DNA from 3 places in the Herbaspirillum sp. BH-1 genome. Region 3 is predicted to be linked to each of the others. Evidence: predicted binding sites of a transcription regulator. Region 3 holds the regulator's gene; each other region holds the start of a gene.
What was found. The regulator sigma-54, encoded in region 3, starts transcription at its own class of promoters, with help from an activator protein. The targets are predictions, from matches to a motif close to TGGCANGNAANCTGCTTT.

Region 1 (10,394 bases), on a different contig from region 3:
CAGCAGGATGGCGGCCATCGCATTGACCTCGCGATGCAACTGACGATAGCTCAATACGCGTTCATAGCAGCCGCCCTGCTGCGCCTTCGGCTCGCCCTGCATCTCGTTAGAAATACAGATCAGGGCCGCCTGCTCTGCCCGCGCTTCCAGATGGCGGTCCACGGCGTTATGGCAGAGATTGGTCAGCCCGCCGACGAACCAGCGCGCAAACGGCGCCCGGCTGTCGTCGAGGACCTGATCGAAATCGCGCTGCCAGCTGATGCGGCCGGCCTGCTCGCGCCAGAAACCCTCGGGGTCCTGCTGCGAGCGCTGCATCAGGCGGCCATAGGCGGAACTGGCAGCGTCCACGGGCGAAAGTACGGCTTGCTGCGACATGGGAAACTCCCTTGGGCTCAGGCGGCCTGTGACAGGGCCGATGGTGTCGATTCAGTGGACGACGTCGCCCCGGCACGCAAGGCGCTGATGTGGTCGAACAGGTAGCGCGCATCGCGGTCGATGCCGGAGAAGCGGCCCGAGCCCCAGGTGTATTGCCACGGCAGGCCCAGGAAGTAGAGGCCGGGAGCCGCCGTCACACCACGCTCGTGACCGGGATAGCCACGGCCGTCGAAGATGGGTTCGTTGATCCAGCTGAAATCGGTACGGAAGCCGATGCACCAGACCACCGCCGAAATGGCCGAGGCGCGCAGGTCCAGCGCCCGCGCCGTATCCGAAGGCGGCTGCCAGACCGGCACATAGCGGGCTTCGGTGGGAGCCTCGATGCCGTTGGCGTCGATGAAGCGGTCGATGCTGTCCTTGATGCTCTCGGAGACAGCGTCGGCCTCGTCCAGATACCCCTTCACGCCGCCGCCGAAGTGCGCCACCTCGCCCTCCAGGCTCTCGAACTTGCCATAGAGCTGCATGCCTTCCAGGGCGAACTTGCGTAGGTCGATATCGCGCCCGCCATCACGGCCGGTGACGTAATGGTTGGTTTTTTCGCGTACGCCCGTGCCCAGCGGATGCTTGTCCACCGGCAGGTCGTAATACTTCATCTTGTCCAGCCACTCGACCACATCCTTGCCCCGGTAGGTGCGCGCCACGCGGGGCGCGTCGCCCACGCCCAGGTGCACGCGACGGCCGGCCAGGTGCAGGTCTTCGGCGATCTGGCAACCGGACTGGCCGGTGCCCACCACCAGCACCTCGCCCTCCGGCAGCGATTGCGGATTGAGATACTGGCTGGAGTGGATCTGCACGATATCGGCCGGCAGGCGCTCGGCCGCACGCGGCACCACCGGGATGTGATAGCCACCCACTGCCACCACCACCTGGTCGGCCGAATAGGCGCCATCGCTGGCGGTGATGCGCCACAGCCCGTCCTCGCGCCACAGCTTGTTCACGCTCACGCCCTCGCGCACCGGCGGCTGGAAACTGGCGACGAAGCCGTCCAGGTACTCGACGATCTCATCCTTCTTCATGAAGCCGAAAGGATCGTTGCCGCGATACGGATAGCCCGGCAGGTTGCATTGCCAGTTGGGCGTGACCAGGCAGAAGGTATCCCAGCGCTCGTTGCGCCAGGCGTGGCCGACCTGGTGCTTTTCCAGCACCAGATGATCGACTCCGGCCTGCTTGAGGTACCAGCTGATGGACAGCCCGGCCTGGCCGCCGCCGATGATGATGACACTGTGATGGCGCACTGCGCCTTGGCTTGCAATGGACATGATGTTCCTCGTGGGATGTTGTCGGGTTGGATGAGCAGATCAGGGCAGGAAGGCTTCGACCACCACCTCGGCGTCGGCCTGGCCCTCGAAACGGGCGGCGGTCTCTTCGATGCGGCGCAGCTGGTCCATGGCCGATGAGCAGGCGAAGCCGTATTTCTCGCGCACCCGCTCGCTGCCGATGTTGAGCGCGGTGACACTGCGTTCGACGAAATCGGCCAGCCGATAACGGCTACCGGCTTGCAGGTGTTCCTTGACCACCAGCGAGGGCGAATAGCAGTCGCTGACGGTATCGTCCGGCCAGCGGACGCGAAAGTGCATTTCAGGCATGGTGTTCCTCTTGGCGTGTTGCAGATGGGGCGCGCTGGCCCAGGTAATCGTGATAAAGCTCAAGATGGCGTCGCGCCGAGCGCGACCAGGAAAATCGCGCACAGATCGCCTGGCCGGCGGCCACCATCGCGGCGCGGCCGGCCGGGTCAAGCGCATGCGCAATGCCGGCGGCAATCGAGGCCGGGTCATGGGGATCGACCCAGGCGCAGCAACCGCCGTCCAGATATTCGGTAAAAGGGGCGATGCGCGAGACCACTGCCGGCACGCCGCTGGCCATGGCTTCCAGCACCACCAGGCCAAAGCCTTCCTTGAGCGAGGGAAACACCAGCGCATCGGCACAGCGAAACAGGGCCGGCATGTCGGCGTCCGGCACCTGGCCGAGGATGCGCAGCGCACCCGGCGGCAGATCGGCAGCCTGCAGTTCATCCTGGAAACTGCGCTGGTAGTCGGCGTGGTCCAGCACGCTGGCGCCACCGGCAATCACCAGTTGCGCCTGCGGATAGACGCGCCGCAGCCGCAGGAAGGCACGCAGGATGCCCAAGGTGTTCTTGCGCGGTTCCACCCCGCCCACCGCCAGGAGCACCGGTGCGCCATCCAGCCCCAGTTCCTGGCGCAGCAGCGGGTCGCGCTGGGCTGCCTGCACCGCAGGTGTGGCGGTGTAGCGCTGCAGGTCGACGCCATTGGAGACCAGCTCGGCCCGCACCCCGTGCTCGCGGGCCAGGATGTCCTGCCAGGTGCGGCTCACGCACAGCAGACGGTCAGCGGCGCGATAGCCGCGTTCCTGCCAGGCGTGCAGCCGCAGGTCGTCGAACTGGTCCAGGTGATGCACGGTGCGCACATAGCCCGGGATCACGCCACGGGCGACCAGCGTGGCCAGGGCGTTGGCGCTGATCGAATCCTGGGCGTGGTAGAGATCGAAGCGGTCCATGCCGGGCTGTTCGAAGCAGCGCAGATAGTCGTCGATACGCTGGCGCACCATGTCCACCACGTCGGCGCAGTGCACCGCCCCCGGCACCGGATGAAAACCACAGGCGGCTTCGCGGAATAGCCCGCGTCCACGGGCATCGGGCGCGAACAGCGTGGTCTCCTGTCCCAGGGCCTGCAGGCTCTCGGCCAGTTGCAGGGCATGCACCACACCGCCCCGGGGGTTGACCGAGTGGGTCAGCATGGCAACTCGCAGGGGCCGCATCTGGGCCGAGACTGGTCGCGTCATCACACACCACCCTGCCCGGCACGCACCGGGCCGCAGCCGATCAGGGCTTCTTCGGCCAGGTCCCAGAAGGTCTCGGTCTGGCCCTGCATGGACAGACGCAGTGTGCGGCTGTCATCGATGCGTCCGATGGACGCGGCCGACAGGCCACGGGCGGCGAAGCGGCCCAGTACCTGTTCCAGGTCCGGCGCCGGCACACTGAGCAAGAAACCATAACTGGGGAAGGCCGTCAGCCAGCGCTGGAAATCCACACCCGGTGGGCAGGGAATGGCCTCCAGGTCGATCAGCGCGCCCTTGCCGGAGCACTCCAACAGCATCAGCGCGGTACCGATCACGCCGGCCATGCTGATGTCCTTGGCGGCACTGGCCAGCCCGTCCTCGGCGATGGCCGGCAGCAATTCCAGATCGGCGCGCAGGCGTTCGGCGGGCGCGCCGGAGCTGGCGTTCCAGTAGGCATGCGGTTCCTGGAAGCGGCCGCGCAGATCGATCACGGCCACCAGATGGTCACCACTGCGGGCATCAAAGCTGGTCAGCAGGCGCCGGGCGCGACCGATGATGGATACCGACAACTGCTCGCGGTCATTGCGCCGGTTGCTATGCCCGCCTACCAGTGGCACGCCATACACGCGCGCACCCGCGGCCAGCCCTTCCAGCACCGGCCGCGCGGCATCGCCGTCGCGGCTCCACAGGGCATCGACCACCGCCACCGGGCGTCCGCCCATGGCATAGATGTCGCTGACGTTGACCATCACGCCGCAATAGCCGGCAAACCACGGTTGCTGTTCGACGAATTCATTGATGAAACCTTCGATGGCAAACAGCAGATAGCCATCGCCATCGGGAATGGCGGCACAGTCGTCGCCCACGGCCAGGGTGTGGCCCTGATGCCGCACCGCTGGCGCCGGGTCCAGCACCTGGACCACCGCATCGATATCGCGCTTGTGCGCGATGCCACGGGCGGCGCGCAGGGTCGTCACGATCTGCGCCAGCGTGGGCGCGCTGTCTCGCGCATTCATGCTGCGCGCTCCTCGCGCTGGCCGGCCAGGAAACCCCGCTCGCCGTCGCTGATGGGCGGATAGAAGGCCAGGTCGGCCTGCATCTGGTGATGCGGCCGGCCGTGTACCTCGATCTCGGCCAGAGTCTGCCAGTGCAGGCGTCGGAACAGCGGCGCGTTCTGGCTCTGCACCTGGGCCAGGAAGGTATGGCAGCCATGGGCATGGGCGGTGCAGACGGCCAGCCGGATCAGGCCGCTGCCGACCGAGCCGATGCGCCGCGCATGCTGCGCCACCGCCAGGCGCGAGCCGTGCCACACGCCCGGTGCGGATTCATGGATGCGCACGGTACCGACCACGCTGCGACTGCCATCGGGCGCCTCCATCACGGCCACGATGGGCATGGCGATGGCGTCGATGGCGTCGGTATCGTCGTCCTGGAACACGCCCTGCTCGGCGCAGAACACTTCGCGGCGCAGCTGGCGCGCCTGCTCGCGCTCCCATTTGTCCAGCGCCAGCTTGATGCGCACTACCGGGGCCGACGATGCCGACACAGGGGCGGGGGCAACAGCTTTCTCGACCACATCGCTCATGATCATTTCCTTTCGAACGAAGACAGGGAGGAGCAGGCGCCGCACTTGCCGCAACCGGCCTTGGCGTCGCCGGAGCGCATGCCGGCCGCTTCCAGCATGCCGGCCAGCGGGCTCAACAGGCGCCGCATGGCAGCGGCGTCGGGCGAGGGATGGTCTTCCAGTGGCGTGCCGGAAATCGGCACGAAGGGCACCACGAAGGGATAGACACCCAGCGCGATCAGGCGCTCGCTCATGCCCAGGATGGCCTCGTCGCTGTCGCCCAGCCCGGCCAGGATGTAGGTGCTGACCTGGCCGCGCCCGAAGACATCGACCGCAGCCGCGAAGGCATCCATGTAGCGCTCCACCGGCACGCTGGCCTTGCCCGGCATGATGCGCTTGCGCACCTCGGGGGTGACCGCTTCCAGATGCATGCCAAGGGTATCGATGCCGGCGTCGTGCATGCGGCGGAACCAGGCGTCATCATCGGGCGGCTCGCACTGGCCCTGGATCGGCAGGTTCACCGCCGACTTCACGCCGAAGGCACTCTCGCACAGAATCTGCGCGCCACGGTCGGTGGCGTTGGGCGTACCGGTGGTCATCACCATGTGCTTGACGCCATCCAGCAGCACCGCGGCCCGCGCCACCTCGCCCAGTTGCTCAGGGGTCTTGCGCAGGATGGTGCGGCCGGCCGCCAGCGACTGGCCGATGGCGCAGAACTGGCAGGACTTGCGCCGGCTTTCGTAGCGGATGCAGCTCTGCAGGATGGTGGTGGCCAGCACGTCGGCGCCGTGCAGCGTGGCGATCTTGCCGTAGGGGATGCCATCGAAGGTCTGCATCTTGTAGAAGCGCGGCTGGCGCGGGAAGGACACCACCCCCACCTCGACGCCGTCGCGCAGGATGCGCGAGGCGCCATCCGCGCCCGGTTGCGTGGCCACATAGGGCGAGGACCAGGAGCCGGCCGTATGCACCGGGATCATCACGGTATGGCCGTCGACCGTCACCGCCTTGTGGTCGGACGGCCCTGCCCCGCCGCGCCGGCTCTGCGCGCCGGCAGTGGGATCGTCAAGACGCAGCCCTAAGGATTGCAGTTCCGAGATCAGCTCCATGGGCGCCTTGCGGCTCGAACGCTGGGGATGCAACTGGATGACGGCTGTCTGCATGATGTGGCCTCGCGGAAGATGGGATGACAGGAGAAGACTGTTCCGCCGGGAACAGGGAAGACATGGGGGACGTACGGCGATCATCGATCACCAGGTGCAACAGTTCCGGACGCGCATAGTGGCCCACCGAATCCATCATGCGCTTGCGCTTGGTGACCAGTTCCATATCGAGATCGGCCACCAGGATGCCTTCGCCGCTGCGCAGGGGCTCGGCCAGCAGCTTGCCCTCCGGCGAGACGATGGCGGTACAGCAACCGCCGCGCAGCGCCTTCTGCGCCTTGGGATCGGGTTCGATGGCGGCGATCTGATCATCGGTCAGCCAGCCGGTGGCATTGATGACGAAGCAGCCCGCTTCCAGGGCGTGATGGCGGATGGTGACCTCCATCTGGTCAGCAAAGATCTGGCCGACCATGGAGCCGGGGAATTGCGCGCAGTGGATTTCCTCGTGCTGCGCCATCAGGCTGTAGCGTGCCAGCGGGTTGTAGTGTTCCCAGCAGGCCAGCGCGCCCAGGCGCCCCACGGCAGTGGGCACCACCTTCAGACCGCTGGCGTCGCCCTGGCCCCAGATCATGCGCTCGTGATAGGTCGGCGTGATCTTGCGGCGCTTCAACACCAGCTCGCCATCGGCATCGAATACCAGTTGCGTGTTGTAGAGCGTGCCGTGGTCGCGTTCATTGACACCCAGCACGACCACCGTGCCATGCTGGCGTGCCGCAGCCGACACGGCCTGGGTGACCGGACCCGGCACCTCGACGGCACGCTCGTAGAGCAGCAGGTGCTCGGGCCCGGACGCAAAGGGCGGCCGCACGAACGAAAAGTACGGATAGTAGGGAACGAAGGTTTCCGGAAACACCACCAGCTGCGCGCCTTGCGCAGCGGCGTCGGCGATGGCCTGGCAGACCTTGGCCACGGTGCCGTCGGCACTATCGAGGTCGGGCGCGATCTGCACCGCCGCCGCCCGTACCGTTCTCTTGTTGATGCTCATGAGCCGCCCTTCCGCTTACAGGGTCCAGGTGTCGAGGATGAAGGCGTTGTCGCGACGATGCAGCAACACCAGGTCCAGCACATCCAGCGGGTTGATCGGACGGATGCCCGGGATCAGCGAGGGCTCGCCGTGGCCGTACAGGGCTTGCAGGGCGAAGCGGCAGGCATAGACCTTGCCGCCCTCTTCCATGAACTTGACGATCTGCTTGTTGAAGTTCTGGTGGCCGGGGAAGGCTTCATCGCCCAGGGTGGGGAAGCCACGCTGCACGCCCAGCGTCACGCCCGGGCCATACAGCAGGATGGAGGTCTCGAAGCCCTTGCGCTTCAGACGCGTGGCCTGCAACAGGTTGACGAAACCGATCGAACCTTCGAAGGCCACGGTATGGAAGGTCACCAGCGCTTTTTCACCCGGCTGGGCTTTGACGTCTTCGAATACCTTCTCTTCATAATCCACCAGGAAATCGCCGGGGGCGTGGGCTGCTTTGGTGACTGCGGGCATGGTGAGACTCCTCTTGATTGCTGTGGGTGGTCACTTGTGGAAGTGGTCCGGCGACGTTGCCGCGACGCTGGCATTGAATGCATCACGCGTGCCAACAATGCCCCGTCAATGCGTGAATTGACTGCATGAAAATCCCGTCAATCGCTGACCGCCGATCCGCCTTCCAGCACACTCGCGGCTTCCCGGGGAGACCTTCCCGACGGGCTTTTCAGCACCCGCGCAGCAATCCATTCAATCGCTCCATACAATCGCGCAAACCCGCATGCACTCTGGAGTAGCGGCGTGTTTTACCTTGGTGCAGGCACGCCGTCTTCGATGACACAAGGCGGTGCAGCGAGAGCCGCCTGGGGGCTGCATTGGATGGAATACAAATTGCATTCAATGACGCATGCCGATGCAGTCAATATTGAATCCGGGCAAGCTCAAGAGAGATCGGTAGGAATCGGGAGCCCCCAGGAACGCCGACCAAGGAATCGTCATGCCGAAGAACAGCACCATGTGGGTCCCCAAACTGAAGAAGGGCAGCGGCCCGCTCTATCTGGCCATCGCCAATGCCATCGCCGAGGATGTCGCCACCGGCCACCTGCAGGCCGAGCAGCGCCTGCCGCCGCAGCGCAAGCTGGCCGAAGCGCTGGACCTGGACTTCACCACCGTGGCCCGGGCGTATACAGAAGCGCATCGACGCGGACTGGTCGATTCGGTGGTGGGACGCGGCACCTTCGTCTGCGGCAAGCGGCGCCCGCGCATCCCCCGCGTAACCGAGGGACGGCCCAATGTGGACATGTCCATGAACATGCCGCCCGAGCCGGAGTCGCCGGAACTGGTGGAACTGATGCAGGCAGGATGGAGCAAGGTCAACGGCAGGCTGCGCGACCTGATGCGCTACCAGGACTTCGGCGGCTCGCCCGAAGACCGTGAGGCCGGCGCCCTATGGCTGCGCCGGCGCGGGCTGGTGGTGGAACCGGAACGGCTGCTGGTCACCCCTGGCGCGCAGTGCGCGTTGCTGGCGATCCTGACCATGCTGGTCGGCCCCGGTGGCGTGCTGTGCTGTGAAGACGTGACCTACCCTGGCCTGCGCGCCCTGGCCGGGCAACTGGGCATCAAGCTGGTGGGCTTGCCGATGGACAACGAAGGCATCGACGCCGTCGCCTTTGCCGGCGCCTGCGCGCAATACGCACCCAAGGCCCTGTACTGCAACCCGACGCTGTTGAACCCCACCACCTGCACCACCTCGCTGTCACGGCGCCAGGCGCTGGTGGACATCGCCCGCCACTACGAAGTCGCCATCATCGAGGACGACGCCTATGGCTTCCTGCCGCGCTCGACCCCGCCGGCCATTGCCAGCCTGGGCAGCGAACTGACCTTCTACGTCACCGGCCTGGCCAAGAGCGTGGGCGCCGGCCTGCGCATCGCCTACATGGTGGCGCCGGACACCCACTCGGCAGCGCGCCTCACGGCCTCGCTACGGGCCACCACGGTGATGGCCTCGCCCATCACCTCGACCCTGGCCACGCACTGGATACGCGATGGCGTGGCCGACCTGGCGCTGGCCAACATCCGCAAGGAATCCATGGCCCGCCAGAAGATCGCCGCCCGCATCCTGCCGCCACACAGCTACGCCTCCGAAGCCGAGGCCTTCCATCTCTGGATCAAGCTGCGCGGCGGCTGGCAGGCCGCCAGCTTCGCCGCCCAGATGCGCTCCTCCGGCATTGGCGTAGTGGCCAGCGACGCCTTTGCCGTAGGGGCCGCGCCGGAGCAGGCGGTACGGGTCTGCATCGGCGGCGTGGCCAACCGCCACGATATCCAGCATGCGCTGGAGGTCATCCGCGATGCCCTCAATGAAGCGCCGCTGGCGCGGCCGGCGGTGGTGTAGTTTCGCGGGTAACCGCCTCGGCGGCGGCGCCGTCGGCGTCCACCCATTGCGCGAGGAACCTGCCCAGCCTGGCCTCGATATCACTATCGATGGTCTGCAGGCGCAACAGATCGATACCGCTCTTGTGCAGGATACTGTTCTTGAGCGCATCGCGTTCGCCCTGTTGCTGGCCTTGGTGCAAGCCGCCGTCCACTTCGATCACCCCCAGCGGCTGCTTGCCGACCTTGAAATAGATCACGAAGTCACAACTGGCCTGCTGTGCCATGAATTCAAGCTCGCGCGGTGTCATGGCGGGATTGCGGGCAGATGCCAGCTGCTGCAAGCGGATCTGGCAATGGAAGCGCAAGCCCGCAAAGCGCGTGCTTGCCAGCAGTTCTCGCAACAGCTGCGTCACGATCTGCTCCGACCGGAAGTGCGAATCGCTGCTGCGCAAGCTGGCGGCCAACCTGGCCAGTGAGCGGTCGTATTCCTGGTACAGCAGGTCGAAGGCCGACACCACCGGCGCGCGCCGCACTTGCGCCTGGTCTGCGTAGTATTCGACATAGCGGATCAGTGCGGCCACCGGCCCATTGCGCTGGGCGAAGACCTCATCGCCGGTCACCAGGGTGAATCTCCGCTTGGCCCGTGACACGGCGACATTGACCATCTGCGCCGCGTCGACGAAGCCGGACATCGACTGGCTGCTGCGCTTCTTGTCCAGCACGGTAGAAAAGACCATTTCCTCGCATTCCCTGCCCTGGAATTTATGCACGGTATCGCTGACGAAATCCGCCGGCAGTTGCGCGCCGGCCAGCTTCACCTGTGCCCGGAAAGGCGCGATGAAGCCACGGCCCTGAGCATCCACACCGCTGCGCTCACCGGCCTCATCCAGCACTGCCAGCAGGGATTCGATTTCCCTAAGATTGGTCGTCGTACGCATGTGATTGCCCTTGGCCGTGACGATCAGGCGCAGCGGCTCGCTGCCGTCGTCGGGCGTCATCGGGATCAGGGCATTGTCGTAGAACTGCTGGTTGCAGAACTGGATGATGCGCGGATGGCAGCGGTAATGTTCCTTCAGCAAGGTACGCGGCAGCGCATCGCCAA
Region 2 (10,394 bases), on a different contig from region 3:
GCCGTCTGGTGGCTTCGCTGGGCAGCATGCAGAACTTCGGCGGCTACCTCGGTGGCTCGCTGGCGCCGGTCATCACCGGGGTGGTGGTGGACCAGACCCACTCCTTCGTCAACGCCCTGCTGATCAGTGCGGCGGTGGCCTTTGCAGCAGCGCTGGTGTACATGTTCGTGGTCGACAAACCCATCGAATCGCACGCCTGATCCCGTTCTACGCAGTCGCCTGACCCGATGCCGCCGCCCGCGGGTAGCGGCATCCAGCCAGTCCCCTGCCACCCTCGCTATCCACAAGGAACACCATGAGCTTCATTCCCGATCTTCTGCAGGGCAAGACCGCCCTCGTCACCGGCGGCACCCAGGGCATAGGCGGCGCCGTCGCACGCCAGCTGGCAGCACTCGGCGCCCGCGTCGTTGCAGCCGGATTGCCGCCCTTCGCCCACGAGGAATTCACCGGCACCGACATCACCCTGGTGGAAATGAACGTGGCCAGCGAAGAGAGCGTACGCGCTGCCCTGGCCGGCCTCAAGCAACTGGACATCGTGGTCAACTGCGCCGGCATCATCAAGCGCGGCGCGGAACTGGAGACCGAAGTCTTCGAACAGGTGATCGCCGTCAACCTCACCGGCACCATGCGCGTGTGCGCGGCTTCCCGTGAATTGCTGCGACAGTCCGGCGGCTGCATCGTCAACACCGCCTCCATGCTCAGCTTCTTCGGTGGTGGCCTGGTCCCCGGCTATAGCGCCAGCAAGGGCGGCGTAGCGCAGCTGACCAAGTCACTGGCCATTGCCTATGCGGCCGACGGCATCCGCGTCAATGCGGTGGCGCCGGGCTGGATCGCCACCCCGCTCACCCAGGCCCTGCAGGACGACCCGACCCGCGCCGGCCCTATCCTGGCGCGCACTCCCTTGAACCGCTGGGGCCGCCCGGAAGACATCGGCAATGTCGTGGCCTTCCTCTGCTCACCCGCCGCCTCCTTCATGACCGGCACCATCATCCCGGTCGACGGCGGCTATCTGATTGCCTGATCCCCCCATGCCATGCATGCCTTTTCCCGCGTCCGCTGCTCCAGGCGGCGCGGGCTTTTTTGCGCTGGGACGCTACCAGGCTCCGCTATAATCTGCCCGCTCCCGCTCCCGCTCCCGATTCTGCTCCTGTCTCCTTAAGCCTGCGCCCATGCCAGACCACGACAAACATCCCGACGATCCGAACAAGATTGCCGGCACCGCCGCCTTCTCCAAGTTCGTCGCCGTGCTGCAATTGATCGCCGACCAGGACGCGCCGCTGAACATCGCGCAGCTGGCGGCGCTCTCTGGCTATCCGCGCCCCACCGTCTATCGCATCCTGGCCGCCCTGATGGCAGAGGGCATGGTGGTGGAAAACCCACGCAGCAAACAGTTCGAGGTGGGACCGCGCCTGATCAACCTGGCCAGCCGCGCCTGGGACCGCAGCGATATCCGCACCACCGCCATCGAACCGCTGCGCCAGCTGCGCGACATCACCCGCGAGACCATCCACCTGGCCGTCCCCAGCGACGTCAGCATGGTCTACATCGAGAAACTGGAAAGCCCGCAAGCCGTGCGCATGGCCTCGCGCATCGGCACCCGCGTGACGCTCTATTCGAGTTCGGTGGGCAAGGCCTATCTGGCCGGCCTGGAAGAATCGCGCCGCGAAAACCTGATGCGCACGCTGCAGATGGAGCCCTTCACCGAGCATACCCACACCGATCTGTCGGCTCTGCGCCAAGACCTGGAACAGACCCGCGCCCGCGGCTATGCCGAAGACCGTGAAGAGAACGAAGCCCAGATCTTCTGCTACGGTGCCGCCATCGTCGGCGCCGATGGCTTGCCGGTGGCCTGCGTGAGCGTGAGCATCCCGCTGTTCCGGCGCCTGCCCGATCCACAGCAGGCCTATGTGGCGCCGCTGCTGCAAGCCTGCGCCACCATCTCGCGCAAGCTGGCCGGACCGGGCTGAAACCGGTCCGGCCTTCAGCTCAAGGCCGCATCAGGCATTGAACATCAGGCCTCGGGCGGCAGTTCAACCTTGTAGATTTCCTTGCCGTCGGTATTGTGCAGCGTCACGGTGAGCGTCTCCGATTTCGCATCGATCTTGCCGATACCGAAGAACTGCAGCAGCTCCGCCGGGGAGCGGTTCTGCTTCATGTCCGCCGGAATGCTCACGAAACGCACATCCGGACCGAAGGTGCGATCGATCTCGCCCGGGCCGAAGGTACCGGCGTTGATCGGCCCCCCGACGAATTCCCAGAAAGGCTTGAAATCGGTGAACTGCGCGCGTTCGGGCGCATAGTGGGTGGCCGAGGCATAGTGCACATCGGCCGTCACCCACACCACGTTCTTGATGTCGTGCTGCTTGATGAAGCGCAGCAGCTCCGCCACCTCCAGTTCACGCCCCGACGGCTTGCCATTGTCGGCATTGGCCCAGGCCTCGAAGGTGCCGGGCGACACATCGACATTGAGGTCCGGCACCACGATGGACAAGGGCATGTCGCTGGCGATCAGCTTCCAGGTCGAGCGTGAGCGCAGCAGCGCCTGCTTGATCCAGCGCATCTGCTCCGGCCCGAGAAACTCGGCATCGTGACCGCCGCGCTGGCGATTGGGCGAATTGCGACCGCGATAGCTGCGCTCGTCCAGCATGAACACCTCCAGCAGCGGTCCGTGATTGAAGGCGCGATAGATGCGGAAAGGATCGGCCTGGTCGATGCGGAAGGGATTGTGTTCGAACATGGCCTGGCGCGCACGGGCCGCCAGCACATCGATGTTGCGCTCGTCGTAGCGCTTTTCCTGGGCGCCGATCACCTGGCCCGGATACCAGTTGTTGCGCACCTCGTGGTCGTCCCACTGCACCAGGAACGGCACCTCGGCGGCGAAGCGGCGCTTGCTGGCATCCAGCATGTTGTAGGCGAAGTTGCCGCGATAGTCGTCCAGCGTCTGCGCCACCTTGGACTTGGCCTCGGTCACCACATTGCGCCACAGGCTGCCATCGTCCAGCTTCACCTCGGCCTGGATCGGACCGTCCGCATAGATCTGGTCGCCCGAATGGATGAAGAAGTCAGGACGGAAGCGGCGCATGCTCTCGTACACCCGGTAGCCACCCCATTGCTCATTGATGCCCCAGCCCTGGCCGGCTTCGTCCCCCGAGAAGGCGAAGGTGATGTCGCGTGCCTGCCCGCGCGCCGCGGCCGGCACCACCAGGCTGCCGGTCAGCGGCTCGCTCAGGGCCGACTCATGCACCAGGTCCTGGAAACGCACGCGGTAATACACCCGCTGCCCTGCCGGCAAAACCCGCAGGTCCACGCGGGCGGTGTAGTCGTCCCGCGCCAGCGCGGTGGGGCCGGCGATGCGCACCGCATCGGCGAAGTTCTCGCTGGTGGAATACTCCACCAGCATGCGCGCATTGCGGTCGGCGCGCGCCCAGACGATGGCGCTGTCGCGGGTAACGTCGCCGCTCATGATCCCGCCCGGGAACTGCGGGCGCAGACGCTCGGCGGTGACGATGGCCGGCGCGGCAGCCAGGCTGGCGGGGCTGGCGATCACGGCCACGCTGCCGGCGGCGGCGGCAGTGACGGCGCTGTCGCGCAGGAAGCGGCGACGGCTGGGTTCGGCTGGCGAATTCTGGTCTGGCATGGCAACTCCTGAGGGTGAGGAAAAAAGAAGGGAGTTGCAATTTAGCAATCGCGTATGACCGTTCCATGAAAGCACGATGACCAATGCTGACCGGATCCCCCAAAACGGCTAAATGACGTGATTTTCAAAAAAATTCGAGCCGCCCTGCTCTCGCACCAAAACAAACCGCACCACCGTACCGCCCGCCCACATCGCACAATTTTCGTGCGCATCACAAGCTGACAAGCACCTGACGCACCTGAAAAGTCCTTTTGAATCAAGCCACTGCAAAATAATCACCAAAATGGAACGAAAATTGCATCAGTCCGGGCTTTCGACTCTTTCCTTGCACAATTTTTGGGAGATTTTCTGGTGGACGATCACAAAAACGGCGCAGACGCCCTCTTCATCCTGCTGGGGGCGATCATGATCCTGGCCATGCATGCCGGCTTCGCGTTCCTGGAACTGGGGACGGTGCGCAAGAAGAACCAGGTCAATGCCCTGGTGAAGATCCTGGCCGACTTCGCGGTCTCGACCATTGTCTATTTCTTCATCGGCTACTACGTCGCCTATGGCGTGAGCTTCTTTGCCGGTGCCGAAACCCTGGCCGAGCGCAGTGGCTTCGAGCTGGTGAAGTTCTTCTTCCTGCTGACCTTCGCCGCCGCCATTCCAGCCATCATCTCGGGCGGCATCGCCGAGCGCTCCAAATTCAACCCGCAGCTGCTGGCAACAGCCGTACTGGTCGGCCTGGTCTATCCCTTCTTCGAGGGCATCGCCTGGAACCAGCACTTCGGCGTACAGGCCTGGCTGGCGGCCACCTTCGGCGCCGAATTCCACGACTTCGCCGGTTCCATCGTGGTCCACGCCGTCGGCGGCTGGATCGCCTTGCCCGCCGTGCTGCTGCTGGGTGCGCGCCGCGGCCGCTACAGCAAGGAAGGCGCGGTCGCCGCCCATCCCCCCTCCAACATCCCCTTCCTGGCACTGGGCGCATGGATCCTGACGGTGGGCTGGTTCGGCTTCAACGTGATGAGCGCGCAGACCCTGGACAAGATGAACGGCCTGGTCGCGATGAACTCCCTCATGGCCATGGCCGGTGGCACCCTGGTCGCACTGCTGATGGGCCGCAACGACCCCGGCTTCGCCTACAACGGCCCGCTGGCCGGCCTGGTCGCGGTATGTGCCGGCTCCGACCTGATGCACCCCCTGGGCGCGCTGGTCACCGGCGGCATGGCCGGCGCCATCTTCGTGTGGATGTTCACCCGCACCCAGAACAAATGGAAGATCGACGACGTGCTGGGTGTCTGGCCCCTGCATGGGCTATGCGGCCTGTGGGGCGGCCTGGCGGCTGGCATCTTCGGCTTGCAGGCGCTGGGGGGACGCGGTGGCGTGTCGTTCATGTCGCAACTGGTGGGCAGCGTGATGGGCATCGCCATTGCGGCGCTGGGCGGATGGATCGTGTACGGCCTGCTGAAGAAGACGGTCGGCATCCGCCTTGATCCTGAACAGGAATTCGAAGGCGCCGATCTGGCGATCCATAAGATTTCGTCGACGGCGGAGCGGGAGACGAGTTGGTGAAGATGACGGTGGAATGAAAATTACCGCCCTATTTTCACAATAAAGTCGGCTGAGCCCTAACATCCGCCGAGCACCCTGATAGTGGGCTGATAGCGTAGTCAAAGGCGGATCAGCTCCCATGGAAAGACCACCAGTATGGTGGTCTTTCCGCTATTGGAGCACGATAACCGCCACTGTCCACCTTCGAGTAGTCGCGCACTTAGTGCATCGCCTGAACTTTTCAGCCAGTGATTGCGGGTATATGTCGTCGCACAACCGCCAGCGCCAACAACACCAACGTCATCGCGCCAGCCAGCAACACCAGGTAGGAAAACGCGCCACCGCTGGTGATCACTGATGCGCCGGCGAACGCGCTCAAAATGGAGCCCAGGCGGCCGAATGAAAATGCCGAGGCAGTGCCTGTGGCACGCACGCTGGTTGGGTATACATGGGCACACAAGGCAACCATGGTCACCTGCACGGCGTTGACGAACATACCGTGTGCGAACAGACCACTCATGGTCGCGGCGACGTTGCTGCTCAGGTTCAGCCTTGTCAGCAACAATACACTCAGCGTCGCACCCAGGCAGCAGAGCAGCAACGGCACACGTGATCCGAAGCGGGTGATCATCAGGGCACAGAGCAGCGCACCCAGCGCCCCTCCCATGTTGTAGAGCGTCAATCCGAAACCGGCGCTGGTGATCGAAAAGCCTTCGCTACTCAGCATCGTCGGCAGCCAACTGAATGCGGTGTATACCGACAGCAGGCACATAAAGAAGGCGCACCAGATCGCAATGGTATCGAGTGCAAGGCCACCTTTGAATAAGGCCGAGAATCCCGCGTGCTGTTCCGCATTCTGTTCGCGACGGTCGACGAACTGGACATCACCAGCCTCTGCAGAGAGCGGACGGGACATGCGCGCCAGCAGGACTTTCAGTTCGGGCCAGCGCGCGGGACGTCGCGACAGGAAGCGCGGCGACTCCGGCAAGGCCATGATCATCACCACGACCAGCCCCATCGGTAGCACGCCTCCGACCAGGAACAGTGCACGCCATCCAAACATCGGCAACACGAAACTTGCCAGCAAGCCAGCCACCATCCCGCCCAAGGGAATGGAGAGGATAGTGATGGTGATGGCCAGGGTGCGAAAACGTGCTGGAGAAAACTCCGCCGTGAGGGTCGATGCAGTTGGCACTGCGCCGCCTATGCCTAGGCCCGCGATGAAGCGCAGCAGCATGATGGTCGTGGTGTCCGGTGCCATACTGATTGCGGCCGTGGCGACAGAAAACACCACGACACTAACGATGACTGCCCGGCGACGCCCGAATCGGTCCGCCATCAGTCCTGCCGTGGCGGCGCCGATGGCCATGCCGACCAGACCGGCTGCTACGACCGGGGCAAAGGCGGCGCGGGTAAGTCCCCATTCCTTGATAAGGATGGGCATGGCAAAGCCGATCAGCTGGGTATCGCAGCCATCGAAGATGACGGCCAGTGCCGTCAGCAGCACGATGAGTTTCTGAAAGCGAGTGAAGGGACCATCGTCGAGCACCTTGCCGATGTCGATGGTCGTGGTGGGGCTGGTCATGCGTGTCTCCTCATGTGCGGCTTTTTTCCGCTTGTTTTGAGTGCGGTGTGGGAACGACTAGAAGGGGTAGTGCCTGGGAGTTGTTTGCAGGGTGATCCAGCGCAGATCGGTGAATTCAGCAATCCCGGCCTTGCCACCGAAACGGCCGATGCCACTGCCCTTGACGCCACCAAAGGGCATCTGTGCTTCGTCATGCACGGTGGGGCCGTTGATGTGACAGATGCCCGATTCGATGCGACGCGCCAATTGCATCGCCCTGGCAGCATCGCGACTGAAGATGGCGGACGACAATCCGTACTGGTTATCATTGGCCAGCGCAATCGCGTGTTCGTCATCATTGGCGCGGATGATCGGCTTGACAGGTCCGAACGACTCCTCATGGAAGATGTGCATCTCCGGCGTCACATGGTCAAGCAGGGTAGCCGACATCAGCGTGGTATCGGCGCGCCCACCGCATACCAGGGTCGCCCCCTTGACGAGTGCATCCTCGATCAATGCATTACAGCGCTGCACCGTAGCCATATCGCACACCGAACCCAGCACCACGGACCCACGCCGCGGGTCTCCCACGGGCAGCGCCATCGCCTTGAGACGCAGGCGCGCAACGAAGTCGTCGGCGATACGAGCATCAACGATGATGCGCTCGGTCGACATGCAGACTTGACCTGAGTTGATGAACGCGCCGAATGCAGCGCCATCGACGGCGGCATCAAGATCGGCATCATGCAGCACCAGCAGCGGTGCCTTGCCGCCCAGTTCAAGTACGGCCGGCGTCAGGTATTCTGCGCAGCGCCGGGCAATCAGTTTGCCAACCTGAGTCGATCCGGTGAAGTTGACGCGGCGTACAGCCGGTGCGGCGATGATGGCGTCGACGATGGCCGGCGCATCTTGCGGCGCATTGCTCAGGTAATTCAGTACGCCTGGCGGCAGGCCCGCATCGGCGAAGGCCTCCACAATGAGCCCATGGGTGGCCGGGCAGATCTCCGATCCTTTGAAGATCACCGTATTGCCACAGGCCAGTGGCGTGGCCACGGCGCGCACCCCCAGAATCACTGGTGCATTCCATGGTGCGATGCCCAGCACCACGCCGGCGGCCTGGCGCACACCCAATGCCAACGAGCCAGGAATATCGGACGGGATGACTTCACCCGCTATCTGGGTGGTCATGGCTGCGGCTTCGCGCAGGGTTTCCACACCCAGGTGCACATTGAAACGTGCCCAGACTTCGGAGGCGCCGGTCTCGGCCATCATCGCCGCAACCAGGGCATCGGACTTGTCATGCAGTGCACGAGCCGCGCTATCAAGCATGTTGCGGCGGACGCCGGGGCCGGTCTGGGACCAGGCCGGGAAGGCGCGTGCCGCACTGTGGACGGCAGCGAGCGCATCCTCGGTAGTGGCTGCGGCTGCCTCAGTGGCAACGGCGTTGTCGAGAGGATTGCGGCGCTCAAAGCTGGCGCCGGCGGTGGATGGTACACGGGCGCCGTCGATAAACAGTTGAGTCTGGTTCATGTCATGAATCTCCTTTTATGGCGAATGAGCAGGATCAGGCCACCACGATCTCGACCAGGTTCGGCCGGTTCTCGGCCAATGCACGGCGCAGGGTATCCGCCAGCGTAGCGGCGTCCTCGACGCGCGTGGCAGGGCAGCCCATGGAACCGGCGAGGGCGACGAAATCGATGTCAGGCAGTTGCGTCCCTTGCACCGCCTCGTCCTTGCCGAAGCCGAAGTGAAGTGCGAAATCGCATAGCGCTTCATATCGCCGATTGTTGAGGATGATGAAGGTCACCGGCAAACCCAATTGGCTGGCGCTCCACAAGGACTGGATCGAATACATGCTGGAGCCATCGCCGATGAGGCCGATGACCTTGCGCGCAGGATCGGCCAAGGCCACGCCAACGGCGGCGGGCATGCCATAGCCCAGGCCGCCGCTGGCCATCGTAAAGAAGGTGTGCGGCTGCGTGAACGGCAGATAGTGCTGCATGGTGCGACGTGAGCTGGGTGACTCTTCCACCACGATGTGGCTGGCATCGCGCACCTCGGACAATGTCTGCAGGACGAAGGCAGCCGTCATCAGGGGCGATGGCTCGGCATGCGGCACCGGCGCGCGAGGTGCGGGCGTCGGCCGCTGCAGATCGTCCGTACGCGCCAGCAGATCGGCCAGACCCAACTTGATGTTGCCCAGCACAGAGATACCCGCTGGTGCTGACGCGGCGACCGAGATGTCGTCGACCAGTTGGCACAATGTAGCGTCAGGTGGGAGATGCGGACCGCTGCCCTCGACATGGTAGGTGAAGGCAGGCGCGCCGACCACGAAGACCAGATCGTGTCCGCCCAGCGCTTGTACGATGCGCTCGCGCATCGGCGGCAGAAAGCCCGCGAACAAGGCATGGTTTTCAGGGAAGCTGCAGCGTGCCGACATCGGCGCGACAAACACACGCGCCCGGTGACGTTCGGCCAACGCGACGATCTCATCCCAGGCATTGGCCTGATCGATGGCAGCACCGACCACGAAGGCAGGCCGCCGGCACTGCGCCAGCGCCGCAGCCAGCGGTTCGATGGAGTCCGGCGCGGGACGTACCTGGGTCAATACTTGCAGGGGCTGCAGCGGTGTGGTGGAACGATCCCAGTCATCCACCGGGATCGACACGAACACCGGGCCGCGTGGCTCTTGCATGGCCACATGATAAGCGCGCACCAGGGCCAGTGGCACGTCTTCGGCGCGAGCCGGTTCGATGCTCCACTTCACATAGGGCTTGGGTAGTTCGGCCGCGTCACGCGAGCCCAGATAGGGATCGAACGGCAGGATGGAGCGGGCTTGCTGACCGGCGGTGACGATCATGGGCGTGCGGTTCTTGAAGGCGGTGAAGAGGTTGCCCATCGCATTGCCGACACCAGCGGCCGAATGCAGGTTGACGAAGCTGGCCTTACCGGTGGCCTGTGCATAACCGTCCGCCATACCGATCACGACCGCCTCGTGCAAGCCGAGTACATAACGGAAGTCGGAAGGGAAGTCGCGAAGCAGGGGCAACTCGGTCGAACCAGGATTACCGAATATCTTGTCGATGCCGACCTGACGCAGGAAGTCAAATACAGCATCACGTACAGTGAAGGAAGCGGTGGAACTCATCGTGGGTGTCTCCTTGTCGTTATCACTTATGGGATTGGCCGGACGTCAGCCTGGCAGCACATGGCACAGCAGCCGATCAATGATGCGTTCGGCATCACTGCAATCGGCAAGGCTGCCGCGCCAGGCGACGATCTGATCCGGGCGGATCAGGACCAGCGGTACCTCATAGCCGGCGATGACCTCGGGGTCATCGAGGTGCAGCACCGTCAGGCTGCCGCGATAGCGCTGCATGGCATGGCTGAACGGTGTGGTGTCGGCATCCGGCTGGCCCAGGCACAGCAAGGTCCAACCGAAACCAAAGTGGTCATACAGTGAACTGCCGTCCTGCAGCCAGAAATGCGGGGGGCGTCCGCCAGGGCTGGCCGTCGGCGTATAGGTATTGGCCGCATCCGCAGGAGCCGGGCTGCCATCGGCGATGATCGCCGGAGATCCATCGTAGCGACCACCGAAGGTGATACCGGGGATATTGAATTCGGCTCGACCATGTTGTTTCAGGTAGAGGCCTGCTGCGG
Region 3 (10,394 bases):
CGCCAATCGCGCCTATGGCGAGCTGGGCGGGCATATTGCCAGCTTCGCCTCGGCGGCGGACCTGTTCGAGGTCGGCTTCAATCACTTCTTCCGTGCCCGCGATGACAAGTTCGCCGGTGACGTGGTCTATTTCCAGCCGCACTCGGCACCCGGCATCTATGCCCGCGCTTTCCTGGAAGGCGCCTTGAGCGAAGAGGACCTGGCCTATTACCGCCGGGAGATCGAGGCCAAGCGCGTCGGTCGCCAGGGATTGTCGTCCTACCCGCATCCCTGGCTGATGCCGCAGTTCTGGCAATTCCCGACCGGCTCCATGGGCATCGGTCCCATCAATGCCATCTACCAGGCGCGCTTCCTGCGTTACATGGAACATCGCGGCCTGTTGCAGGACCAGGGCCGCAAGGTATGGGGGGTGTTCGGCGACGGCGAGATGGACGAGCCCGAATCGCTGGCGGCGCTCTCGCTGGCCTCGCGCGAGAAGCTGGACAACCTGATCTTCGTGGTCAACTGCAACCTGCAGCGCCTGGATGGTCCGGTGCGCGGAAACGGTCACATCGTCGATGAGCTGGAGACCCTGTTTGCCGGTGCCGGCTGGAACGTCATCAAGCTGCTGTGGGGCTCGGACTGGGATGGCCTGTTCGCCCGCGACCGCGACGGTGAGTTGGTGGACGCCCTGAACCGCACGGTGGACGGTCAATTGCAGACCTTCGCCGCCAACGATGGCGCCTTCAATCGCCAGCATTTCTTCGGCCAGACACCGGGCACCCGCGCTATCGGTGCCACGCTCACCGATGAGGAAATCAACCGCCTGCGTCGGGGCGGGCACGACATGAAGAAGATATTCTCGGCCTACCAGGCGGCGGCCCAGCATCGCGGCCAGCCGACTGTGATCCTGGCCCAGACCAAGAAGGGCTACGGCATGGGCGCGGCCGGTGAAGGCAAGATGACCACCCACCAGCAGAAGAAGCTGGATGAGGAAAGCCTGCTGCAATTCCGTGACCGCTTCAAGCTGCCGCTGTCGGATCAACAGTGCCGCGAACTGGCCTTCTACAAGCCCGCGCCCGACAGCGCCGAGATGAAACACCTGCATGCCCGCCGCGCTGCGCTGGGCGGCTACCTGCCACGCCGCGATGCCGGTCAGGCGCGCCGCGCGGTGCCGGCGCTGGAAGCGCACAGCAAGTTCGCGCTGGAAGCCGATGGCAAGGAGATGTCATCCACCATGGCGCTGGTGCGCCAGCTCGGCAACCTGTTGAAGGACCCGGAGTTCGGCCGCTACGTGGTGCCCATCGTGGCCGACGAGGCGCGTACCTTCGGCATGGCCAACCTGTTCCGCCAGGTCGGCATCTATTCCTCCCAGGGTCAGCTGTATGAGCCGGAGGACATCGGGTCCATCCTCTACTATCGCGAGGCCAAGGATGGCCAGATTCTGGAAGAGGGCATCACCGAAGCCGGCGCGATCTCTTCCTGGACGGCCGCCGCGACCGCCTACTCGGTGCATGGCACACCGATGCTGCCGTTCTACATCTACTACTCGATGTTTGGTTTCCAGCGCATCGGCGACCTGATCTGGGCAGCGGCGGACCAGCGCGCACGTGGCTTCCTGATCGGCGCCACGTCGGGGCGTACCACCCTGGGCGGCGAGGGCTTGCAGCATCAGGATGGCAATAGCCTGGTGACGGCGGCTTCGATTCCCAACTGCGTTTCCTATGACCCGGCCTATGCCTACGAGCTGGCGGTGATCCTCGACGACGGCATGCGCCGCATGATGGAGCGCGGCGAGGACGTCTTTTACTACATCACCGTCACCAACGAAAACGAGGCCCAGCCCAGCCTGCCGCCGGGCGTGCAGGAAGGCATCCTGCGTGGGCTGTACTGCCTGGGTCGCAAGGAGAACGCGCAGGCGCGCCTGTTGGGTGCAGGTCCCATCCTGAAGGAAGCAGTGGCCGCCGCCGCGTTGCTGCAGCAGCACTGGCAGATCGAGGCCGAGGTATGGAGCGTGACCAGCTATACCGAACTGGCGCGTGATGGCGTGGCGGCGCAGCGCAACCAGCGTCTGTCGGGCGCGCACCCGCTGCCGTATGTGACGCAGCAACTGCAGGGCAGCGCTGCACCGGTCATCGCGGTGAGCGACTACATCCGTACCTTGCCGGAGAGTATCCGTGCCTTCGTGCCGGCGCAGTATGTGACCCTCGGAACGGATGGCTTTGGCCGCAGCGACACGCGGGTGAACCTGCGCGACTTCTTCGAGATCGATGCACGCTGGATCGCCTATACGGCGTTGTGCGCGGTCTGGGGAGAGGATCGTGCGCGGCTGGAGGATGCAGCGCGTACGCTGGGTATCGATACGGCCAAGCCGCTGTCGAGCACGGTCTGATGCACAAGTACCGGGATACATGAAAGGCAGGCCCAGGGATTGAAAATCCTTCATCTGGCCGCGCCTGGTGTTTGTTATAGTGGAAACCGCCCGTGCATCACGGGCGGTTTTTTTTATCCGCCGACGATGCAGGTTCCGTCCATAAGATCATTGAGGAGTCAACACGATGGCTGCACCCAAACGTATCGCGCTGGTGACCGGCGCAGGCTCCGGCATCGGCCGGCAGATTACCCTGGCGCTGCTGCGCGAAGGCTATGGCGTGGCCCTGGCCGGACGTCGCCAGGATGCGCTGGAAGAGACCGTCAAACTGGCTGGCGAACACGGTGCCAATGCGCTGGTGGTGGCAACCGACGTGACCGATCCGGCCTCGGTCAAGCATCTGTTCGCACAGACCCGGCAACGCTTCGGCCGGCTCGACATGCTGTTCAACAATGCCGGCATCTTCGCACCGCCGGTATCGCTGGAGGAGTTGAGCGTGGAGCAGTGGAAGGCAGCGGTGGACATCAACCTGACCGGTGTCTTCCTGTGTACCCAGGAAGCCTTCCGCGTCATGAAGGAGCAATCCCCGCGGGGTGGGCGCATCATCAACAACGGCTCCATCTCGGCCCATGCGCCGCGTCCGTTCTCGGCCTCCTACACGGCCACCAAGCATGCCATCACGGGCCTGACCAAGGCCACCTCGCTGGATGGTCGCGCCTATGACATCGCCTGCGGCCAGATCGACATCGGCAATGCCTCCACCGACATGACCACGCTGATGAAGAAAGGCACCTTGCAGGCCGACGGCTCCACCAAGGTCGAACCGACCATGGACGCCGAGCATGTAGCCAAGGCCATCCTCTACATGGACAGCCTGCCGCTGGATGCCAATGTGCAGTTCATGACGGTGATGGCGACCAAGATGCCCTATATCGGGCGGGGTTGATTCTTCCCGGCGGGATCGGAAGTGAAGAAGTGGCCGCGGTTGTGTACTGCGGCCATTTTCATTGGTGTTGTTCGGGCAAGCCGCGTCTAGCCGATAAAGACCGATGCACCGACGCCGAAGCGCTGGGCCAGTGCCTTGACCTGACGCAGATTCAATTCGCGCTTGCCGCGCAGGATTTCGGAGACCACGCCTTGTGAGCCGATCTCGGGCAGGTCGGATTGTGTGAGCTGATGTTGCTCCATCAGGAATTGCAGGACATCCACAGGAGAGACCTGCTGCAACGGGAAGTGCTTGTCGTCGTATTCGGCAATGAGGCTGCCGAGTGTATCGACCAGATCGGCCAGAGGGTGCTTTTCATTGCCGGCACCGGCGTCGAGCAATTGATTCAGGGTGGTGACTGCGCGGTCATAGTCATCATCAGAACGAATCGGCCGCAGCGGGATGAGAGACGACAAGGCCGCAAAGTGCGAGGTGATCTTGTCCATCGCACTTTTTTCCATCAGTCAGCTCCACCCTTCATGCCTTGCCATTCGGGAGTGAGCTGCATGGAAATCCCGAACATGTCCAGCACGCGCCCGAGGGTGTGATCGACCATCTCTTCCATCGAGGCCGGGCGCTGGTAGAAACCGGGCAGCGGCGGGAAGATCACACCGCCCATCTCGGTGACGGCGGTCATGTTGCGCAGGTGGGCCAGGTTGAAGGGCGTTTCGCGCACCATCAGTACCAGGCGACGACGTTCTTTCAGGACCACGTCGGCGGCGCGGGTGATGAGGTTGTCGGAGAGACCATGCGCCACGGCGGCCAGGGTCTTCATCGAACAGGGTGCCACCACCATGCCGGTGGAGGCGAAGGAGCCGCTGGCGATGCAGGCGCCGACGTCGCGCACGTGATGCACCACGTCGGCCAGGGCTTCGACCTCCTTGCGCCGCATGTCCAGTTCCTGGTGCAGATTGAGCACGCCGGCTTCGGAAATCATCAGATGGGTTTCCACCTGACCATGCTTGCGCAGGTGCTCCAGCAGGCGCACGCCATAGATCGCCCCGGTCGCACCGGTGATGGCGACGATCAGACGCTGGCGTGGCGGACTGGAAGTGGAACTCACAAGAGAAACCGGAGCAGGGCAGCGATGCGCCGGGTTTAGCCCTTGATCAGGGTCTGCAGTTCGCCCGAGGCGTACATCTCGCTCATGATATCGGAGCCGCCGACGAATTCACCCTTCACGTACAGCTGGGGAATGGTTGGCCAGTTCGAGTATTCCTTGATGCCCTGACGCACGTCGGCGCTTTCCAGCACGTTGACGGTAACGATGTTCTCGGCGCCGCTGGCCTTGAGCAGCTGGATGGCCTTGCCGGAGAAGCCGCATTGCGGGAACTGGGCGGTTCCCTTCATGAACAGCACGACAGGGTTTTGGGTCACGGTTTCTTTGATCCAGGATTGGACGTCGCTCATGGCTATGCCTTTAAAAATGGGATTGCCGACATTATAGGGAAAAGCCGCCGCTCGCGTTGAAGTCGGCAGGGTTGCGGCGTGGTTGGGGTGTCGTCCGGCATTGCTTGGTGGAAATCATTTATACGATTTCCCTTTGGACCTTGCCACCAAGATGAGGGCGGGAGGAGCCCCTTCAAGTCTCATTACGGGCCGCGTCGGGAGAACAACGGCGGTGATGGACGCGGGATCACTGTTTGCCACAGGAAATGAAACCGACCCCGGCGCCGCAAAATGAAAAAGGGCGCTTGCGCGCCCCTTCCTCATGAGATTCCCACCTTATGCGTCACGCTGTCGTTGCGCACCCGCCGGCAGGAATGGTCCCGGGTCCTTGTCTTATGCCGCGCCAGCCACTGCATCAGTGGGGGTATCGTCGGGCAGACGCTTGGCCATGGAGTGATGCTCCTGCAAGCGGTCCTTGTGCTTGATGACCTGGCGGTCGAGCTTGTCGATCAGGGCATCGATGGCGGCATAGAGGTCGTGCGCAATGCTTTCCGCATGTAGATCCTTCCCCTTGATGTGGACGTTGATTTCCGCTTTTTGGCGCTTTTCCTTTTCTGTGAGTTTATCTACGCTCAGGATCACGCTGACGTCGATCACGTTGTCGAAATGGCGCTTGATACGGGCCAGCTTGCTTTGCACGTATTCCCGGATGGCGGGGGTCAGTTCGAGGTGGTGTCCACTGATGGTCAGATTCATACAAGACTCCTATCGTGAGGTCACTGGAGGTTCGTGCGATGCATCGTCTACAGCTGCTGTACCACGGGCACGGTCTTCGTGTCGGATGGCATGGGCACCAGGTAGGGATGCTTGCCTGAACACAGCAACGGTACTGCTACAGAAAAACTGAGGAAAGCTCAGAGGGACTTGCGGAGATTGACTGGCGGAATCTTCAACACTTCGCGGTATTTGGCGACTGTGCGTCGCGCGACCACCATGCCTTGTTCTGCCAGCATATCCGCAATCTTGCTATCGGATAATGGGGTCTGCGGGTTTTCGGCTCCTATCAACTGTTTGATCAGCGCCCGTATCGCGGTGGAGGAGGCTTCGCCTCCGGTTTCAGTCGCGACGTGGCTACCGAAGAAGTACTTCAACTCGAACATGCCGTGCGGCGTGAGCATGTATTTCTGAGTTGTCACGCGAGAGATTGTGCTCTCGTGTAGACCCAGTGTATCAGCAATTTCACGCAGCACAAGGGGCCGCATGGCGACTGCGCCATGTGAAAAGAAGTTTCTTTGACGTTCGACAATAGCCTGCGCGACTCGCAAAATTGTATCGAAACGTTGCCGCATGTTCTTGATGAGCCACTTGGCTTCCTGCAACTGGGAAGACAGCGATCCTTCGCCCTTGGCCTGCTTGAGCGCACTCGCATACATCGCATTGACGCGCAGCTTGGGCATGACCTCATGGTTGAGCATGACCTGCCAGCCGTTCTTTGTCTGTTTGACAATCACGTCCGGCACCACGTAGTCCGAAGCATCGCGCGCGAATTCGGCGCCCGGATGCGGACGGCACTGACGGATCACCGTCTGTGCTTCGCGCAGGTCCTCGTCATCGCAATCGAGGGCCTTCTTGATCTTGTTGAAGTCGCGTTGCGCGAACAGCGGCAGGTAATCCTCGACGATCCTCAAGGCCAGCTTGCGGGTGACGAAGGGCACCTTGGGCAGGCGGCGGATCTGCAGTGCCAGACATTCACCGGCACTGCGCGCACCCACCCCGGCCGGGTCCAGGCTCTGCAGCAGCTTCAGCGAGATCGACAGTTCTTCCAGGTCAACGCCCAGCTCTTCCGGCAGGCGCGCGAGGATGTCTTCCAGCGGTTCTTCGAGGTAACCACTTTCGTCCAGCGCATCGGTGAGCAGTTCCAGCAGCGCACGGTCGCGGTGCGTGCGGGCGGTGACCCGGATCTGTTCCAGCAGGTGTTCGCGCAGGGTCAGCTCATGCGCTTCCAGTTGCGGGCGGGCATCGTCATCGTCGGGCGACTTGCCACTGCGCGCCACGTCGTCGAAGCTCCAGTCGGATTCCCCGCTGACGCCGCTCTCGGGGCTGTTGTCCTGGTAGTCGAAACTGGCTTCGCCATCGGTAGCGGCAGGAGCTGCTTCGTTGCCGCTGTCGCCAGCGGGCTCGGCCACTCCGGTGGAGGGCGCCGAAGAGACCGCGCCATCGGCCAATAGGCGCACCGAATTGTCGAGCGCGTCGTCCAGGCGTTCGAGCAGGGGATTGTCGGACAGGATCTGTTCCAGTTCCTGGTGCAGTTCCAGCGTCGACAGTTGCAGCAGCCTGATCGACTGCTGCAGTTGCGGCGTCAATGCGAGGTGCTGCGAGGTACGTAACTGGAGCGACTGTTTCATCTGTCTTTCTGGGAGCGGCGTGGCCCGCTGGTTGCAATACCGTTGTACGGCCGATGGACGGTGGGTGCTACATGCGGAAGTGTTCGCCCAGGTATACCCGGCGCACCGATTCGTTGGCGATGATCTCTTCCGGGTTACCGCTGGCCAGCACCGTGCCCTGGTTGATGATGTAGGCGCGGTCGCAGATACCCAGGGTTTCCCGCACGTTGTGGTCGGTGATGAGCACGCCGATGCCGCGTTCCTTGAGGAAGCGCACGATGCGCTGGATTTCGATCACTGCAATCGGGTCGATACCGGCAAACGGTTCGTCCAGCAGCACGAAGCGCGGATCGGTGGCCAGTGCGCGGGCGATTTCCACGCGGCGGCGTTCGCCACCGGAGAGCGACAGTGCCTGGCTCTCGCGCAGCTTTTCGATCTGCAGTTCATGCAGCAGGTTGTTCAGGCGGCCCTCGATTTCATCGCGCGAGAGCGGCTTGCCGTCTTCCTGGCGCAGCTCCAGCACGGCGCGGATGTTGTCTTCCACCGTCAGCTTGCGGAACACCGAGGCTTCCTGCGGCAGGTAGGACAGCCCCAGCGTGGCGCGCTTGTGGATCGGCAGGCGCGAGATGGGCGAACCGTCCAGATCGATTTCGCCACCGTCCGAGGGGACCAGGCCGACGATCATGTAGAACGAGGTGGTCTTGCCGGCACCGTTGGGGCCAAGCAGGCCGACCACTTCGCCACTACGCACTTCCATGGAGACGTCACGCACCACCTGGCGCGCACCGTAGCTTTTCTTCAGGCCGCGAACGACCAGTGAGCTTGCCATCGTTACTGGTCCTTTCCGTTCTGACGGCGCTGGGCCGGTGCCGGCGTAGCGGGCTGTGCGGGCGTGGAAGGCTGGGAGGCATCCGCCGGAGGCGGGTTCTTGGGCTGGATCACGGCAGTGATGCGTCCTGCCCCCGGCTTGCTTTCGCCGCTGGCGGTGTTGTTGACGGAGTAGAACTCGGCGCGGCTGTCATAGGAAATGAATTCGCCATTGACTTCGTCAGTGATGCGGCTGCCATCCATGCGCTGGATGTGCGCGCGCTGGAACAGCTTGGAGACCTCGGTCTGCTCGGAATACTCGATGCGTTCGGCCTGGCCTTCGATCCACAGGTTGGGGCCACCATCGCGCTTCTGGCGGAAGTTCGCCAGTGCACCAGGAGCCGCGTACAGCACCGCATTTTCATAGCCGTACTGGTCGGTCGTGAGTACCACGCGGCCTGCCTTGATGATCAGGGTGCCGCGGGTCATGACGACGTTGCCGGTGAAGGTCTTCACCTGGCGCACGTCGTCGTAGACCATCTGGTCCGCCTCGATGTTGGTGGGCTTGGTGGAGTCCGCCTTCTCGGCGTGGGCCACGCCGCACACGGCAGCCAGCATCAGCATCGGCAGTAAGAGTGAGCGTTTCATGGATTTCCTGTCTGGTCGGTTCTTGGCGTTTTTATCGTGGGGACAACCGGTTTAGCGTTTCTTCGGCGTGGGCTCGTAATAACCGCGCACATTGCCGAACAACTGCACAACCTGGGTGGCGTTGTTGGCCAGCATGCCCACTCCATTCAATCTGGTGGTGCCCATCGTCATTGCAACCGGTTTGTCGGTCTTGACGATCTCGTCATCGGGCAGCAGCAGCAGGTATTCCGAGACCAGATGCATCGGCGCACGGCCGTTGGCGGCGCCACGGATGGCGTTGGCATTGCCATACATGTGGATCTGGGTCTGGTCGTCGGTCACGCGTGCCGTGTCGGAATACAGTTCCATCGGAGGCTTGTCCTTGTCCAGGCTGTGCACCACCGGCTTGGTGATCTCGAAGGAGTCATCCAGCGGGAAGTGGACCATCTTGGTCCCGGAAACGTCATAGCGCGGGAGGCCCGTGGGACCGAGTTTCACGTAGTTGAAGTTTTCCAGGTAGTAATCGGGTTTGCCACGTGGGCGCTGTACTGCGTGCTGGTCGCTGGAGGCACGCAAGGCCTGCAGTACCCAGAAGCTGCCCAGGGCCGCGCCGATCAGGATCACCACGATCACCGCCAGCCGGATGCGCTCGGCGGCGCGTTCTCCGCTGCGCCCGCTCATGCCAGGTACGGCGCCAGCGCCGCCTCGTAGTTGCCCTGCGCGGCCAGCACCAGGTCGCAGACTTCGCGCACGGCGCCGTTGCCGCCAGTGGCCTGGGTCACGTAATCGCAGCGCGCCTTGACCTCGCGGTGACCGTTGGCCACGCACGCCTTGAAGGCGACGCGGGTCAGAACCGGCAGGTCGATGATGTCGTCGCCCAGGTAGCCACATGCGGCCGCCGTGAGCTGGGTGTGCTGCAGCAGTTGTTCGAAGGCCTGGCGTTTGTCGTGTACGCCCTGGAACACGTGGGCGATACCGAGGTCGCGCGCGCGCCGCAGTACATAGGGCGACTGGCGTGCGGTAATGATGGCGGCGGCCGTGCCGAACTGTTGCATCATCTTGATGCCGTGGCCATCGAGGGCGTTGAAGCGCTTGAAGGCCTCGCCCTCTTCGCCGTAGAACAGGCCGCCGTCGGTCAGGACGCCATCGACATCGAAGATCATCAGGCGAACGCCGGCTGCCTTGGCGAGGGCGTCCGGCGGCAGGGAGCTGGTGAAGGCGGACGCGGTCATCAGATTACCTTGGCGCGGGTCAGGTCATGGATGTGCAGCGCGCCCGTGAGGACGCCCTCGGCATCGGTGACCAGCAACTGGTTGATACGGAATTGTTCCATCAGCTGTACGGCGTCCACCGCCAGCCGATCCTGGTTGATGCTTTGCGGCTGGGCGTGCATCACTTCGGCGATGCTGAAGCTGGTGAAATCCTGGCCCCGCTCCAGCAGGCGGCGCAGGTCACCATCGGTGAATACGCCGATCGGCCGGAACTGCTCATCCACCACGGCCGTCATCGCCATGCCCTTGCGCGTGATTTCCATCAGCGCGGCCGATAGCGAGACATCCGGACGCACCGCCGGGATGGCCTCGCCACTGCGCATCACGTCGCGCACGTGGGTCAGCAGGCGGCGGCCCAGTGCGCCACCGGGGTGGGAGCGCGCGAAATCTTCTTCCAGGAAGCCGCGGGCGTCCAGCAGCGACACCGCCAGCGCATCGCCCATGGCCAGCGTGGCCGTGGTGCTGGCGGTGGGGGCCAGGTTCAGGGTACAGGCTTCCTTGGCCACGCCCACGTTGAGGTGCACCGCCGCCATCCGGGCCAGGCTGGAATCGTCATTGCCGGTCATGGCGATGATCACGGC

Region 1: the regulator sigma-54 is predicted to act here: its motif matches at 7,515-7,532, upstream of HBH1_RS06240 (MSMEG_0572/Sll0783 family nitrogen starvation response protein).
Region 2: the regulator sigma-54 is predicted to act here: its motif matches at 3,922-3,939, upstream of HBH1_RS03795 (ammonium transporter).

What each region holds. Positions count from the first base shown of each region.
Region 1 is NZ_PKOI01000003.1:278,881-289,274, reverse strand. It holds gene HBH1_RS06280 (AMP-binding protein) at 1-375, opposite strand, end outside; gene HBH1_RS06275 (MSMEG_0569 family flavin-dependent oxidoreductase) at 393-1,694, opposite strand; gene HBH1_RS06270 (MSMEG_0570 family nitrogen starvation response protein) at 1,734-2,021, opposite strand; gene HBH1_RS06265 (MSMEG_0565 family glycosyltransferase) at 2,014-3,189, opposite strand; gene HBH1_RS06260 (sll0787 family AIR synthase-like protein) at 3,234-4,247, opposite strand; gene HBH1_RS06255 (MSMEG_0567/Sll0786 family nitrogen starvation N-acetyltransferase) at 4,244-4,816, opposite strand; gene HBH1_RS06250 (MSMEG_0568 family radical SAM protein) at 4,819-5,901, opposite strand; gene HBH1_RS06245 (Nit6803 family nitrilase) at 5,858-6,940, opposite strand; gene HBH1_RS06240 (MSMEG_0572/Sll0783 family nitrogen starvation response protein) at 6,956-7,438, opposite strand; gene HBH1_RS06235 (aminotransferase-like domain-containing protein) at 7,917-9,311, shown strand; gene HBH1_RS06230 (AAA domain-containing protein) at 9,274-10,394, opposite strand, start outside.
Region 2 is NZ_PKOI01000002.1:128,085-138,478, reverse strand. It holds gene HBH1_RS03815 (MFS transporter) at 1-200, shown strand, start outside; gene HBH1_RS03810 (SDR family NAD(P)-dependent oxidoreductase) at 296-1,021, shown strand; gene HBH1_RS03805 (IclR family transcriptional regulator) at 1,170-1,967, shown strand; gene HBH1_RS03800 (alkaline phosphatase D family protein) at 2,012-3,637, opposite strand; gene HBH1_RS03795 (ammonium transporter) at 3,989-5,191, shown strand; gene HBH1_RS03790 (MFS transporter) at 5,412-6,755, opposite strand; gene HBH1_RS03785 (aldehyde dehydrogenase) at 6,813-8,264, opposite strand; gene mdlC (benzoylformate decarboxylase) at 8,299-9,882, opposite strand; gene HBH1_RS03775 (FAD-dependent oxidoreductase) at 9,928-10,394, opposite strand, start outside.
Region 3 is NZ_PKOI01000011.1:34,145-44,538, reverse strand. It holds gene mdeB (alpha-ketoglutarate dehydrogenase) at 1-2,371, shown strand, start outside; gene HBH1_RS15350 (SDR family oxidoreductase) at 2,538-3,296, shown strand; gene HBH1_RS15345 (helix-turn-helix domain-containing protein) at 3,383-3,796, opposite strand; gene HBH1_RS15340 (UbiX family flavin prenyltransferase) at 3,796-4,398, opposite strand; gene grxD (Grx4 family monothiol glutaredoxin) at 4,434-4,745, opposite strand; gene hpf (ribosome hibernation-promoting factor, HPF/YfiA family) at 5,118-5,480, opposite strand; gene HBH1_RS15325 (RNA polymerase factor sigma-54) at 5,639-7,129, opposite strand; gene lptB (LPS export ABC transporter ATP-binding protein) at 7,197-7,937, opposite strand; gene lptA (lipopolysaccharide transport periplasmic protein LptA) at 7,940-8,563, opposite strand; gene lptC (LPS export ABC transporter periplasmic protein LptC) at 8,615-9,223, opposite strand; gene HBH1_RS15305 (KdsC family phosphatase) at 9,220-9,774, opposite strand; gene HBH1_RS15300 (KpsF/GutQ family sugar-phosphate isomerase) at 9,774-10,394, opposite strand, start outside.